Regions from separate parts of the Streptomyces sp. NPDC058872 genome, predicted to be linked through region 4. Evidence: riboswitches for the same ligand, from Rfam matches in the RefSeq annotation. Region 4 holds a riboswitch; each other region holds the start of a gene.

Region 1 (3,466 bases), on a different contig from region 4:
CTTTCTTTCGGGCAACACAGACGGCGCCACCCGAATAGCCATTCTTTGTATACGGTGCACGTGTTAATTCTGGGCGCTCGCCGTGTTGACTGCGCGTTGCGAAAGCCTCACGCGCCCCCGTTCCTGCCCTTTGGGCCGGTGCAGGGAGAGCGACCGTTCCGCGTGCAACGCCGTCAACGCCCTCGCCCGCTCGGCGTCACCGCGCGCCACGGCGTCCACGATCGCGCCGTGCTCCGCCCAGGCCTCCAGCGGCTGGGCGGGCTGCTCCACGACGTACACCCAAGCGATCTTGTAGCGCAGTTGGGTGAGCAGCGCCGTCAGGGCAGGACTGCCGGAAGCCTGCGCGAGCGTCTCGTGGAACCAGCTCCCGAGCGACCGCAGGTCCTCGCCCTGGCCCCGCCTGGCCCGCTCCTGCCCCAGTCTGACCAGCCCGCGCAACACCTTCAGGTGAGCCTGGGTGCGCCGCTGCGCCGCCCGCGCCGCCCCCAGCGGTTCGAGCAGCAACCGCATGTCGAGGAGATCGGCCGCCTCCTGTTCGGTGGGCTCGGCCACATGGGCGCCCGCATGCCGGCGAGTGACGACGAAGCCCTCGGACTCCAGGGTGCGCAACGCCTCGCGGACCGGAACGCGGGAAACCCCGTACCGACGAGCGAGCTGCTCCTCGGTCAACCGGCTCCCCCGCTCGAACAGACCGGAGACGATGTCGTCCCGGATCGCCGTGCATACCGAGTGCGCGGGAATGCGCATGTCCGACCTCCGCCTTGGTCCGCGCGAGACAATGTGACCGACGCCCGTCCTGCGTCCGATCTGCGACTCTATTGCAGCACGCCAGAATTTCCGATGCCCCAGCGGAATCCATGGATATCTTTTGGTCAGCAAAAAGCCCCGGCTCAGTACGAGCCGGGGCTTTTGCGACGCGGTGCGCGACGGGTCCGGATCAGACCGCGACGCCGCGGGCACGGAGGTACGAGACCGGGTTGATGTCCGAGCCGTACTCGGGGCTCGTGCGCGCCTCGAAGTGGAGGTGCGGGCCGGTCGAGTTGCCGGTCGAACCCGACACGCCTATCTGCTGGCCCGGCTCGACGGTCTGGCCGACGTACACGCCGATGGAGGCGAGGTGCCCGTACTGGGTGTACGTGCCGTCGTTCATCCTGATGACGATGTTGTTGCCGTAGGCGCCGCCCCAGCCGGCCTCGACGACGGTGCCGGAGCCGACGGAGACGACCCGGCTGCCGTAGGCGGCGTGGAAGTCGACGCCGGAGTGGCTGCCGGAGGACCAGAGCGAGCCGCCGGCCTTGTAGCCCGTGGAGACGTACGAGCCGGCAACGGGAAGCTGGAAGGAGGCCAGGCGGCGGCGCTCGGCCTCGCGGGCGGCGCGCTCGCGCTCCAGTCGGATCTCCTTGGCCCGGGCCTCGGCCTTGCGCTTGGCCTCGGCCTCGGCCTTCGCCTTGGCGATGGCCTCGACGGCCTCCTGCTCCTGGGCGGCGGCCTGGGCGTTGATCCGGTCCACGAGGGAGTCCTCGGTGATCACCTGGGTGAGGCCGGTGTCCTCGGCGGACCGGTCGTCCGTGTCGGCGGCGAGCGCCGGGGAGGCCAGGGTGCCGATGACGCCGGTGGTGGCGAGCGTCGCCGCACCGGCGATGCCCACGCTGCGGCGAGCCATCCGGCTCGAACCACGATGCTTCCCGGTGGCACGGGTGAACGCCATGAAGTGGCTGGTCCTTTCCTTCCTTCTCGCCTACCGGGTTAGCTGACGGGTTCGGAGCAGGAAGGTCTCCTACGAACCCCTCCGTCCGGGACGAAGGCGCTCGATTCACCCCAGGGACTCGATGTGGGTCCCCGGCTCCCCAGGCTCGCGCCTGACGGGGACTCGGCGATGACTGTTCGATGCCGCGGTTGCGGCACGTGCAACTGACGAACAGCCGGACCGACGCTATGCGGATCGTCTGTCAATCACCAAACAGACACGCTTATTTGTAAGACATGCCACAGGGCAGAAGGCCACCCTTGCCAGCAATACGGACAAACAGGAGGTCCCTGACGAACCATGCCGTCAGGGACCTCCGTTGTCGGGTTCTGCCGTGGTCGGCAGAACGGATCAGCCGGTCACCACGGTGACTTCGCCGATGCCGAGCTCCCGGACCGGCTCCGCGATCTGAGCGGCGTCACCGACCAGCACGGTGACCAGTCGGTCCACCGGGAAGGCACTGACCACGGCGGCCGTCGCCTCGACCGTGCCCGTCTCGACCAGACGCGCGTACAACTCGGCCTGGAAGTCGTCCGGGAGGTGCTGCTCCACCTGATCGGCGAGCGTCCCGGCGACCGAAGCGGCCGTCTCGTACTTGAGGGGCGCCACACCCACCAGGTTCTGCACGGCCGTCTCGCGCTCGGCGTCCGTGAGGCCCTCGGCGGCCAGGGTCCGCAGCACCTTCCAGAGGTCATCAAGGGCCGGACCCGTGTTGGGGGTGTCGACGGAACCGCTGATGGCCAGCATGGCCGCGCCGTTCCCCCCGGCGTCGGAGCGGAGCACCTGCCCGAAGGCCCGCACCCCGTACGTGTAGCCCTTCTCCTCGCGCAGGACGCGGTCCAGGCGCGAGGTCAGGGTGCCGCCCAGGCAGTAGGCGCCGAGGATCTGGGCCGGCCAGACGCGGTCGTGCCGGTCCGGACCGATCCGACCGATCAGCAACTGGGTCTGCACCGCACCGGGGCGGTCCACGATGACGACCCGCCCGGTGTCGTCGGCGGTGATCGGAGGCATCGGCAGCGGCTCGGCCGGCTCGCCGGTCCAGGCGCCCAAGGACTCGGCGAGGACCTTGTCGAGGTCGATGCCGGTCAGGTCGCCGACGACCACGGCCGTGGCCGTGGCGGGGCGCACGTACGCCTCGTAGAAGGCGCGGACCGCAGCGGCGTCGATCGCGGCGACCGTCTCCTCGGTGCCCTGGCGCGGCCGGGACATCCGGGAACCGTCCGGGAACAGTTCCTTGTAGAGCTGTTTGGCGGCACGACGGGACGGGTTGGCCGACTCGTGCGGAATCTCATCGAGGCGGTTGCGCACCAAGCGCTCGATCTCGGTCTCCAGGAACGCCGGCGCGACGAGGGCCTCGGACAGCAGACCGAGCGCCTTGGGCAGGCGGGAGACCGGCACCTCCAGGGAGACCCGCACGCCCGGGTGGTCGGCGTGCGCGTCGAGCGTGGCGCCACAGCGCTCCAACTCGGCCGCGAACTCCTCCGCGCTGTGCCGGTCGGTGCCCTCGGACAGGGCGCGGGCCATGATGGTGGCAACGCCGTCGAGACCGGCGGGCTCGGCGTCCAGCGGCGCCGGCAGGAAGAGCTCCACCGCCACCACCTGCTGGCCGGGCCGGTGGCAGGTGAGGACGGTCAGGCCGTTGTCCAGCTTCGCACGGTCCGGAGCCGGGAAGGCCCACGGCTTCGCGGTGCCCGGCCGGGGCTGCGGGTGGAAGTCCAT
Region 2 (3,466 bases), on a different contig from region 4:
GCAAGAAATTTGCCTCAGAGGCACGGTCCTGGCGGAATGGACGCATGGACCACGTCCCCGGGGCGCCGCCCCCGGTCCCCGTCACCCCGGACGCCCTGCCGGACGTCGCTCCGCAGCTGCGGGCCCTGCGCCGTCGTCGGGGGCTCACCCTGGAGGCCGCCGCCCAACGGGCCGGTCTCTCGCCGGCCCACCTCTCACGGTTGGAGACCGGAAACCGGCAGCCCTCGCTCCCGATGCTGCTCGCCCTCGCCCGCATCTACGGTACGACGGTCTCCGAGCTCCTCGGCGAGGCTCCCCCCGAGCGCGATCCGGTGGTCCGGGCGGGCCGTTCCGAGCCGGTCGAGGCCGATGGCTGGGTCTACCGCCAGGCGGGTGGGGCCGGCCGGGCCCTGCAGTGCCTGCGGGTCCACGTGCCGTACGCCACCCGGGCCGACATCGTGCGGGTCCATCCGGGCGAGGAATGGATCCACGTCCTGGAAGGCCGGGTGCGGCTCGCGCTCGGCGAGGTCGTCCACGTCCTCGATCCCGGGGACAGCGCGCACTTCGACTCGCTGACCCCGCACCGGATCGGTGCCGCCACCCCCGGCGGGGCCGAGCTGCTCTTCGTCCACACCCTGATGCAGAGCCCCGCCGCCGAGCTGTGCCTCGGAGGCGGGACCCCGCACCGGAGCTGATCACGGGCGACTCGTTGAGATTCTCGAAGGAAGGGTTGACATGTCCGAGAAATCCGCACCGGTCACCGGTGAAGAGCGTGGTGAGGGCCGGTTCCCCAAGGGGCTCGTGCTCCGCCTCTTCGCCTATCTGATCGCCGGCCACCTCTTCGCCGGCTTCCTCTACCTGCTCTTCCTGATGGGCGGGCAGAACCAGTAGTTCCGCCCGCCGGGCTCAGGCGCCGGTGAGCAGCCGCGCCCGCAGGCGTTCGCGGGTCTCCGGGGCCAGCTTGAGTCCTTCCGCGAGGTAGGCGTCCACCGAGCCCCAGGTCGTCCCGATCGTTTCCAGGGCGGCCCGCAGATACTCCACCCGCGCGTCGAAGAGCGGGCTCAGCAGCTCCATCACCTCGGGGGACATCCCGTCCGGGGCGGTGGAGCTGCGGCGTATCTTGTAGCGGCGGTGCGGGTCGTTCGACTTCACGTAGTCGGCCTCGATCGCGTCCCGCTCCACGCCGACGGCCAGCAGGGTGATCGCCACGGCGAGTCCCGCCCGGTCCTTGCCGGCCGCGCAGTGCATGAGGGCCGGGACGCTCTCCTCCGCCATGGAGTGCAGGATCCGGCTGTGCTCCGCAGTGCGCTCGACCACCATCTTCCGGTAGGAATCGGACATGCGGGCGGCTGCCTTGCCGTCGCCGAGGACCTCTCGCAGCTGGGCGACCTCTCCGTCCCGGACCAGCTTCCAGAACTCCTTGCCGTCGGCCGGGTCATTGAGGGGGATGTTCACGTTCCGCACGCCGGGCAGCTCGACGTCCGCGCCCTCGACCTTCCGGTCGGCCTCGTTGCGGAAGTCGAAGACGGTGTGGAGGCCCAGGGAGGCGAGGAAGGCGGCGTCGCGCTCCGTCGCATGGGCGAGGTGGCCGCTGCGGAAGAGGCGCCCGGGGTGAACGGCGCGCCCGTCCGTCGTCGGCAGGCCGCCCACGTCCCGGAAGTTGCGGACCTCCGTCAGTTCGGGCTCGGTGGCTTCGGCGGGTGGGGTCTGCGGCAGCTGCTGCGTCACGGGCGGGTGCTCCTGTTCTGGAGATCTGTTCTTGGGGCAATCATCTCGGCCGGGTGCCGTGTGCGCACCCCCCTCAGGAGGTAATGGGCGATCTGTCCGTATTTGGGCGATAGGGGTAACACGCCCTAGTTGAGGGGGAGATGGGGTTCGATGCGTGAGCAGCGTCATAACCGTGACGGAACGTGCCTGATCGTCTTCTCCAAATTCCCTGGGGAAAAAGGAGATCGACGGACCGTCATCCACGGAGGGTGACCGGAATTTCGCCCCAAAGGCAAAGGATTGCGGAGTTCCTGAAAAGTGCGGCTTGTTCGCTCCGGCCCCACTCGTCTAGCGTCGCGCTCACTCCGGACGGACCGCCGAATCCTGCCACCGCCCGGAATCCGCACTCACCCGTACGAGGCAGGAGCGGGGGACCCAGGTAGTACGCCGATCCCTCGAAAAGGACGGCTCGGGGTGAAGCCGCGTGAGAACGCGGCCGGACATCTCCAGTCCGAACCCGACAGCTCACCTCGTAGGCGACGGAGAGGAATTCGCCATGCCCGCGAAGGGTAAGCACCGCCGTCCCAAGGTCAACCCGATCACCCGCGGGTTCCTGGCAGCCGGCACCGGAGGCGCCGTCGTCGCCCTCCCGCTCCTCGGAGCCACCAGCGCCCACGCCGCCCCGGTCGCCGCTCCGGCCCTGCCCGTCGCCGCTCCGGCGAAGGCCGCCGTCGTGGAGGCCGCCCCGGTCGCCGCGAAGGCCGCGCCGAAGACCTACTCCGTGGTCCGGGGCGACTACCTGTCGAAGATCGCCGCCGAGCACCACCTGGTGGGCGGCTGGCAGAAGCTCTACGAGGACAACCGCCAGGTCGTCGGCGAGAACCCCTCGCTGATCCTGCCCGGAATGAAGCTGACCCTCGGCGCGAAGAGCACGGCGAAGGCCGCCGCTCCGAAGGCCGCGGCTCCGAAGGCCGCCACCGCGAAGGACTCCGCCAGCAGCAAGCGGAGCTCCGGAAAGAACGGCGACGCCCCCCGGGCTTCCCGCAGCAGCGAGCGGGCCTCGGCTCCGGCCGCCGCGACCTCCTCCTCTTCCGCCGCGTCGTCCTCGTCGGCCGGCACGACCTCCTCCTCCGGCTGGTTCGCCCCCGTCAGCGGCGGCGTCTCCACCCCGTACCGTGCCTCGGGCTCCATGTGGTCCTCCGGCTACCACACCGGTGTCGACTTCATGGCCTCCACCGGAACCACCGTCGTGGCGGTCGGCCCCGGCACCGTCTACTCCGCGGGCAACGGGGGAGCGTACGGCAACCAGGTCGTCATCCAGCACGCCGACGGCACCTTCTCGCAGTACGCCCACCTCTCCTCGATCTCCGTCTCCGCCGGCCAGACCGTCAGCGGCGGCCAGCAGATCGGCCTCTCCGGCGCGACCGGCAACGTCACCGGCCCGCACCTGCACTTCGAAATGCGCACCGGACCGGGGTACGGCTCCGACATCGACCCGCTGGCGACCCTGCGCCAGCACGGCGTGAGCATCTGACGCCCCGTAACTCCCGGAGGCCCGGCACGCACGTGCCGGGCCTCCGGCGTATTCCGGCTTGGTGGAATCTTTATCGGTGGCGTATGTCACCCGCCGTCAAGCCCTCCTTACGGTCGCGTAGGTCACACCCGAAGGGGAAGGATGTGGTCCCGTGGCAGACGATTCGAGATCAAGAGAAAACAGCGCATTCGGGTCGTACGCGGCGATCGGTGACAGCTTCACCGAGGGCGTCGGAGACCCCGGCCC
Region 3 (3,466 bases), on a different contig from region 4:
TGCGGGGCAAGGGGATGGACGCGGTCGAGGCGGTCGCCGTCATCGTGGGGGCCTTCCGGGAGGCGGCCGAGCAGGAGCGGTCCCTGGAGGGGGTGGCGCAGCGGCTGGAGCGGGCACTGGCGCGGGAGGGCACCCGCCGGGACGAGCTCGACGCGGTCGAGGGGTTCACGACCGCGGTGCTGGCCGAGGTCCCGCACGCCGGCGGGAGCGGGACCTTCGACGGCTTCGTCCGGGTCGTCAACCGCGGGCACCCGCCGCCGCTGCTGTTGTACGGGGACGGGCGACTGGCCCCCCTGGAGCCGGACGAGGCCGCGCTACCGCTGGGCATGGGTGAGTTGGGTGCGTGGCCGGACCGGGCGCAGGCCCTGCCGTTCCCACCGGGTGCGACGCTGCTCTTCTCCACTGACGGCCTCTCGGAGGCCCGGAACGGGCAGGGCGTCTTCTACGATCCGGCGGCCCGGCTCGCCGGGCGGATCTTCCCGGGGCCGGAGGAACTGCTCGATGCCCTCGTGGACGACGTGCGCCTCCACACGGGTGGCGGTGCGACGGACGACATGGCGTTGCTCGCGGTGAGCCGGCCGGCGAGCGGGCAGCCGGAGCGGCGCCGGACGATGCCGGTCGTGCCGCCGACCGGCTCCGGTCACCAGGGGTAGTCGAGGGGTGTCACTGCGATAACAATTGACACAACGTCAGATTTTGAAGGTTTCGCCCTTCGTGCCCCTGGCCTTGTTGAGTGGGGGTCAAATCGCCTCATAGCGTGCTAATTCAATGAATGATCAAGGGGAACGGCTTGGAATCGGGAGGCCCTGTCTATTAACGTTCGATAACGCAGTGCGGTCGTCCCAGCCGTCGCAAGAGGCGGCACCGTGCGCATGCGCCGAATCCTGAAAAGGAACCGGGGAACCACCACTTGGGGTGAATCGGGCCCCTTCGCACGCGTGCGAACCACGCACCCGCGCGAGCGAGCCCGTAGGAGACCTTCCTGCTCCGAACCCGTCAGCTAACCCGGTAGGCGAGGAGGAAGGAAAGGAGCGCGCCCCCGTGGCGTCCAACACCCCCGCACCCGAGGCCCCCTTCGACGCCTTCGGCGGCGGTGCGGGTCCCGTTGCCGAAGGCACCGAGTGGAACCCCACCGAGGGCTCCCTCCGGGCCGAGAACCGTTCCGGCGGCCGGCACCGGGTCGTCAAGCAGCGCTCCAACTTCGCCCGCTCCTCCACCGTCCTCGGCGTCGGCGTGATCGCGGCCGTCGGCGCGGGCGGCCTCGCCACCGCGCAGGAGAAGCCCCCGGTGGCGATATCCCTCCCCGACCTCCCCGACCTGGACCTTCCGGACGCCCAGGACCTCCCCGGCGTCGGCGCGTTCCTCTCCGGCGACGAGGAGGAGGCGCCCGTCACCACGGCCGCCGCCAACCCGAACCCGCTCACCAGCACCACGTACGCCACCGCGACCGAGGACCGGAGCGGCCAGGCCGAGCAGGTCTCCGCCGGCACCGCCGACGCGGGAGAGGCCCTGCGCGCCCGCATCCTCCAGCAGGCCGAGCAGCAGCAGGCCTCCGCAGACGCCACCGAGAAGGCCGAGGCGGAGAGGGCGGCGGCGGAGAAGGCGGCCGTCGAGGCCGCGGCCAAGGCGGAGGCGGCGGCGAAGGCCGAGGCGGAAGCCAAGGCGAAGGCGGAGGCGGAGGCCAAGGCGAAGGCGGAGGCGGAAGCGGCGGCGAAGGCCGAGGCCGAGCGCCTGGCCCAGCTGGCCGCGAGCTACTCGCTCCCCCTCTCCTCGTACACGATCACCTCCACCTACATGCAGTCCGGCTCCATGTGGTCCTCCGGCTACCACACCGGCCTCGACTTCGCCGCCCCCACGGGCACCCCGCTGAAGGCCGTCCACGGCGCGACCGTCAAGTCGGCCGCCTGGTCCGGTTCCTACGGCTACCGGATCGTCCTGGAACTGGAGGACGGCACCGAGGTCTGGTACTGCCACCTGTCGTCCATGACGGTCAGCGTCGGCCAGACCGTGGGCACCGGCGAAACGATCGGCCGCGTCGGCGCCACCGGCAACGTCACCGGCCCCCACCTCCACCTGGAGGTCCACACCCCCGGCGGCGACGGCATCGACCCGGCCGGCTGGCTCCGCTCCAAGGGCCTGAGCATCTGACCCCGGTGGAATAGGCCCGGCGGCGGGACCCGTTGGTCGATTCATGACCACCCTCCGCCCGCTGGGCACCTCCGAGCTGCACGTCTTCCCCCTCGCCCTGGGCGGCAACGTCTTCGGCTGGACCGCCGACGAGGACCAGTCCTTCGCCGTCCTCGACGCCTACGCCGCGGCCGGTGGCAATTTCATCGACTCCGCCGACGTCTACTCCGCGTGGGCCGAGGGCAACGAGGGCGGCGAGTCCGAGACCGTCATCGGCCGCTGGCTCGCCTCCCGGGGCAACCGCTCCGAGGTCGTCGTCGCCACCAAGGTCGGCGCCCACCCCCACTTCAAGGGCCTCTCCGCCGCCACCATCAAGGCGGGCGCGGAGGAGTCGCTGCGTCGCCTGGGCACCGACCACATCGACCTCTACTACACCCACTTCGACGACGAGTCCGTCCCCGTCGAGGAGATCGTCACCGCCCTCGACGGGCTGGTGCGGGAGGGCAAGGTGCGGGCCGTCGCCGCCTCCAACATCTCCCCGGAACGGCTGGGCGCCTCCCTCGACTTCGCCGAAGCCGAAGGCCTCGCCCGGTACGTCGCCCTCCAGCCGCACTACAACCTGGTCTCGCGCGACACCTACGAGGGGCCGCTGCTGGACGTCGTCGCCGGGGCGGGCATCTCCGCCGTCCCCTACTACGGCCTCGCGTCCGGTTTCCTCACGGGCAAGTACCGCCCCGGGAAGACCGTCGAGAGCGCCCGCGCCCACCGCGCGGCGGCGCTCGCCGAGACCGGGCGCGGACGGGCCGTGCTCACCGCGCTCGACACGGTCGCCGAAGCGCACGGGGCGGAGCCCGCCACCGTCGCCCTGGCCTGGCTGGCCTCCCGGCCGACCGTCGCCGCCCCGATCGCCTCGGCCCGCACGGTGGAGCAGGTCCCGGCCCTGGTCGCCGTCGCCGACCTCACCCTGACCGGGGCCGAACTGACCCTCCTCACGGAGGCCTCGGCCTGAGCCGCCGACCGGGGTGCCGACGGCCGCGGCCCCCGGCCGACCCCCCCCCGCCCCGGGCCCCGGGCCGGCCCCGTCCCCCGGGCGCGCCCCGCCCCCGACCCCCGCCCCCGCCGCGGCCCGCGCGCGCGGCCCCCCCCCCCCCGCCCCCCCCCGCCCGCGCCGGCCCCCCCCCCGGGGGGGCCCCCGGCCGGCGCCCCGGGGCCCCCCCCGCGCCCCCCGGCCCCGCGGCCCTGCCCGGTCCGCCGTGCGCGCACGGCCCCGTACCGCAGCCGCCTCAGCTGCGGTACGGGTTGTAGCCGTCGTAGTCCAAGTACTGGGGAGGCGCCCAGG
Region 4 (3,466 bases):
ACTCCAGTTCACCCAGGACAGTTGGGAGCGGAACGGCGGTCTGGCGTACGCGCCCAGCCCCGACCTGGCCAGCCGCGCCCAGCAGATCGCGGTGGCCGAGAAGGCGCTCGCCGGGGGCAGCAACGACTGGGCCACCTGTGCGCCGATCGCCGGCCTGAAGAACGACGGCAAGGCCACCGGAGTGAACCCCGGGCCCGCCGTCACCCCGGCGGCGCCCACGGGCCCGCCTCCGGAGTCCAATCGCACCGGCGGTGAGCCGGTGTCCTCCGCGGGTGGGCAAGGGGCGACTCAGCAGCCCGCCGCGCCCGTGACCCCGAGCGCCCCGGCGACCTCCGCCACTCCGACGCACCCGACCACTCCGGCATATCCGACGATTCCGTCAACTCCTGACGCATCGGTCAATCCGGATGGATCGACCGCTCCCGTCGATCCGACGGCACCGACCGCCCCTGATGCATCCATTACGCCCGATGTGTCTGTTTCGCCGGGAATTCCGGAAGGTGAGGTGCCGTCGGCCACGCCGGGCACCGGCAAGCACCGGGGCGAGGCGGCACCGGAGGAAAGTGGCATGCCGGGCAATTCATCCGATGCGGGTCGGCATGCTTCGGGCGTGAGCGGGGGCGACGTCCAGTCGGCGACTGACGGGGCGAAAGCTTCCGCCGAAAAGGACAGTAAGGGCACTTCGGGCGAATACACCGTGCGACCCGGCGACAGCCTGTCCGACATCGCCCAGGAGAACGAACTCCCCGGTGGGTGGACCGCGCTCTACGACGCCAACCGGCAGACCGTGGGGACCGATCCGGATCTGATCCTGCCTGGTCAGAGTCTCGACCTGACGGCGGATCCGGTCGCGGCGGAGGGGTGATTGGTCGCCTTATGTCCGGTTCTGCGTAAGTGAGACATGGGTCTCTTCGTCCCAACTGGCGTGTCACGTCCGGAAACTTCGCTTCCGCCGGCTCTCACCTGCGCAAACAGCACCCGCCGGAAGGCAAGGAGGGGCGATATGTCCCCCATGGGCCTCTTTGAACTTCCGGTGGGTCTGTGTCTACGGTCGTCACCGCTCGCCACCGCGGGCCCCGTCGACCGAAACGCCGAATCCTGCCGTCGGCCGATGGGAACAGTCGTCGCGCAAGCGCCGAAGGCAGGAGCGGGGGACCCAAGGTAAGCGCCGGGCCCGGCGGTCGAGACGGACCGCCGGAGACCGGCTTGGGGTGAAGTCGCGTGCCAGACGCGCGGCCGGGCAACTCTTCGGCCCGAACCCGACAGCTCACCTCGCAGGCGTCGGTGAGGAGAATTCCCATGCTGTTTTCCGCCAAGGGCAAACACCGCCGTCCCTCCAAGGCCGCCCAGGTCGTCGCGCTCGCCGGTGTCACCGGTGCCGCCGTCGCCGCGCCGCTGCTGACCGCGGGCACCGCCTCGGCCGCCACCGCCGCCGAGTGGGACGTCGTCGCCGCCTGTGAGTCCGGTGGCAACTGGGCCATCAACACGGGCAACGGCTACTACGGCGGCCTGCAGTTCTCGGCCTCCACCTGGGCCGCGTACGGCGGCACCGCCTACGCCCCGACCGCCAACCTGGCCTCGAAGTCCCAGCAGATCGCCATCGCCGAGAAGGTCCTCGCGGGCCAGGGCAAGGGTGCCTGGCCGAGCTGTGGCGTCGGCCTCTCCAGCGCTTCCTACTCCGGCGGCACCGTCGAGAGCACCCCCCAGCAGGCCGCTCCGAAGCAGCGCGAGACGGAGCAGCCGACCACCCGCAGCCAGCAGCGCCAGGCCCCGAAGAAGGCCGCCCAGCAGGCCGCGCCGCAGGCCGCGAAGAAGACCGTCACCACCCCCACCGGCAAGAAGGTGAAGAAGGGTGACGGCGAGTACAAGGTCGTCTCCGGCGACACCCTCAGCAAGATCGCCCAGGCGCACGGCGTCAAGGGCGGCTGGGCCAAGCTCTTCGAGCTGAACAAGGACGTCGTCGAGAACGCCGACCTCATCTACCCGGGCCAGCAGCTCCACCTGAAGTGAGCCCGGCGGCCCGTGTGAGTCCGGCGGCTCGCGCGGTGCCGACGACCCTCCCGCGGTGACCACCCCGGTCCGGCGCGCCCCTCCCCCGTGCGCGCCGGACCGGGGTTCCCCCGTTCCGGGGCCCTGGCGGGGAAGGGGACCTGACGACCGCGAGGGTTACCGTCCAGTAGATCTGGGATCTTTCGTCCCGATGTACGTGCCCTTGGGTCCTTTTTCGTCCCAGGGGGCGGGCGCGCGGCGGGCCGGAGCCCCCGAGCCGGTTAGGCTCTTGCCGCAAGGCCAAGCGACCCTGCACCGACCTTGCGTCACATCCAGCGTCACATCCCAGAAGGAGATGCTCGTGCCGTCCATCGACGTCGTCGTAGCCCGGGAAATCCTGGACTCCCGAGGCAACCCCACGGTCGAGGTCGAGGTCGGCCTCGACGACGGCAGCACCGGCCGTGCTGCCGTTCCGTCCGGCGCCTCCACCGGTGCGTTCGAGGCCCTTGAGCTTCGCGACGGTGACCCCAACCGCTACCAGGGCAAGGGCGTCGAGAAGGCCGTCCTCGCCGTCATCGAGCAGATCGGCCCGGAGCTCGTCGGCTACGACGCCACCGAGCAGCGGCTGATCGACCAGGCCATGTTCGACCTGGACGCCACCCCGGACAAGTCCTCGCTCGGCGCCAACGCCATCCTCGGCGTCTCCCTCGCCGTCGCGCACGCCGCCTCCGAGGCCAGCGACCTCCCGCTCTTCCGCTACCTGGGCGGCCCGAACGCGCACCTGCTGCCCGTTCCGATGATGAACATCCTCAACGGTGGGTCGCACGCCGACTCCAACGTGGACATCCAGGAGTTCATGATCGCCCCGATCGGCGCGGAGTCCTTCTCCGAGGCCCTCCGCTGGGGCACCGAGGTCTACCACACCCTCAAGTCCGTCCTGAAGACCAAGGGCCTCTCCACCGGCCTGGGCGACGAGGGCGGCTTCGCCCCGAACCTGGACTCCAACCGCGCCGCCCTCGACCTCATCGTCGAGGCCATCAAGCAGGCCGGCTACGTCCCCGGCAAGGACATCGCGCTCGCCCTCGACTGCGCCGCCTCCGAGTTCTACAAGGACGGCACGTACGAGTTCGAGGGCAAGTCCCGCTCGGCCGCCGAGATGACCGAGTACTACGAGGAGCTCGTCGCCGCGTACCCGCTGGTCTCCATCGAGGACCCGCTGTTCGAGGACGACTGGGCCGGCTGGAAGGTCATCACCGACAAGCTCGGCTCCAAGGTCCAGCTCGTCGGCGACGACCTGTTCGTCACCAACCCGGAGCGCCTGGCCCGCGGCATCGAGGAGGGCTCCGCGAACGCCCTGCTCGTCAAGGTCAACCAGATCGGCTCGCTGACCGAGACCCTGGACGCCGTCGAGCTGGCCCAGCGCAGCGGCTTCAAGTGCATGATGTCCCACCGCTCCGGCGAGACCGAGGACGTCACC

What was found. Region 4 has a riboswitch for cyclic di-AMP ahead of ACFW22_RS20535 (transglycosylase family protein). Riboswitches for the same ligand answer to the same signal wherever they lie in the genome.
Region 1: it holds a riboswitch for cyclic di-AMP, as region 4 does, so the genes downstream of both, ACFW22_RS27025 (M23 family metallopeptidase) here and ACFW22_RS20535 (transglycosylase family protein) in region 4, are expected to answer to the same signal.
Region 2: it holds a riboswitch for cyclic di-AMP, as region 4 does, so the genes downstream of both, ACFW22_RS12170 (peptidoglycan DD-metalloendopeptidase family protein) here and ACFW22_RS20535 (transglycosylase family protein) in region 4, are expected to answer to the same signal.
Region 3: it holds a riboswitch for cyclic di-AMP, as region 4 does, so the genes downstream of both, ACFW22_RS22110 (M23 family metallopeptidase) here and ACFW22_RS20535 (transglycosylase family protein) in region 4, are expected to answer to the same signal.

What each region holds. Positions count from the first base shown of each region.
Region 1 covers NZ_JBHYMK010000050.1:55,487-58,952, reverse strand. Annotated here, with positions in the region: gene ACFW22_RS27030 (GntR family transcriptional regulator) at 64-747, opposite strand; gene ACFW22_RS27025 (M23 family metallopeptidase) at 938-1,708, opposite strand; cyclic di-AMP (ydaO/yuaA leader) riboswitch at 1,721-1,886, opposite strand; gene ACFW22_RS27020 (M16 family metallopeptidase) at 2,099-3,466, opposite strand, start outside.
Region 2 covers NZ_JBHYMK010000015.1:39,261-42,726, forward strand. Annotated here, with positions in the region: gene ACFW22_RS12155 (helix-turn-helix domain-containing protein) at 45-674, shown strand; gene ACFW22_RS12160 (DUF6126 family protein) at 715-870, shown strand; gene ACFW22_RS12165 (tyrosine-protein phosphatase) at 886-1,707, opposite strand; cyclic di-AMP (ydaO/yuaA leader) riboswitch at 2,068-2,238, shown strand; gene ACFW22_RS12170 (peptidoglycan DD-metalloendopeptidase family protein) at 2,243-3,220, shown strand; gene ACFW22_RS12175 (SGNH/GDSL hydrolase family protein) at 3,372-3,466, shown strand, end outside.
Region 3 covers NZ_JBHYMK010000035.1:20,741-24,206, reverse strand. Annotated here, with positions in the region: gene ACFW22_RS22115 (PP2C family protein-serine/threonine phosphatase) at 1-653, shown strand, start outside; cyclic di-AMP (ydaO/yuaA leader) riboswitch at 866-1,030, shown strand; gene ACFW22_RS22110 (M23 family metallopeptidase) at 1,042-2,148, shown strand; gene ACFW22_RS22105 (aldo/keto reductase) at 2,192-3,136, shown strand; gene ACFW22_RS22100 (PrsW family intramembrane metalloprotease) at 3,411-3,466, opposite strand, start outside.
Region 4 covers NZ_JBHYMK010000031.1:29,971-33,436, forward strand. Annotated here, with positions in the region: gene ACFW22_RS20530 (transglycosylase family protein) at 1-865, shown strand, start outside; cyclic di-AMP (ydaO/yuaA leader) riboswitch at 1,124-1,296, shown strand; gene ACFW22_RS20535 (transglycosylase family protein) at 1,300-2,010, shown strand; gene eno (phosphopyruvate hydratase) at 2,345-3,466, shown strand, end outside.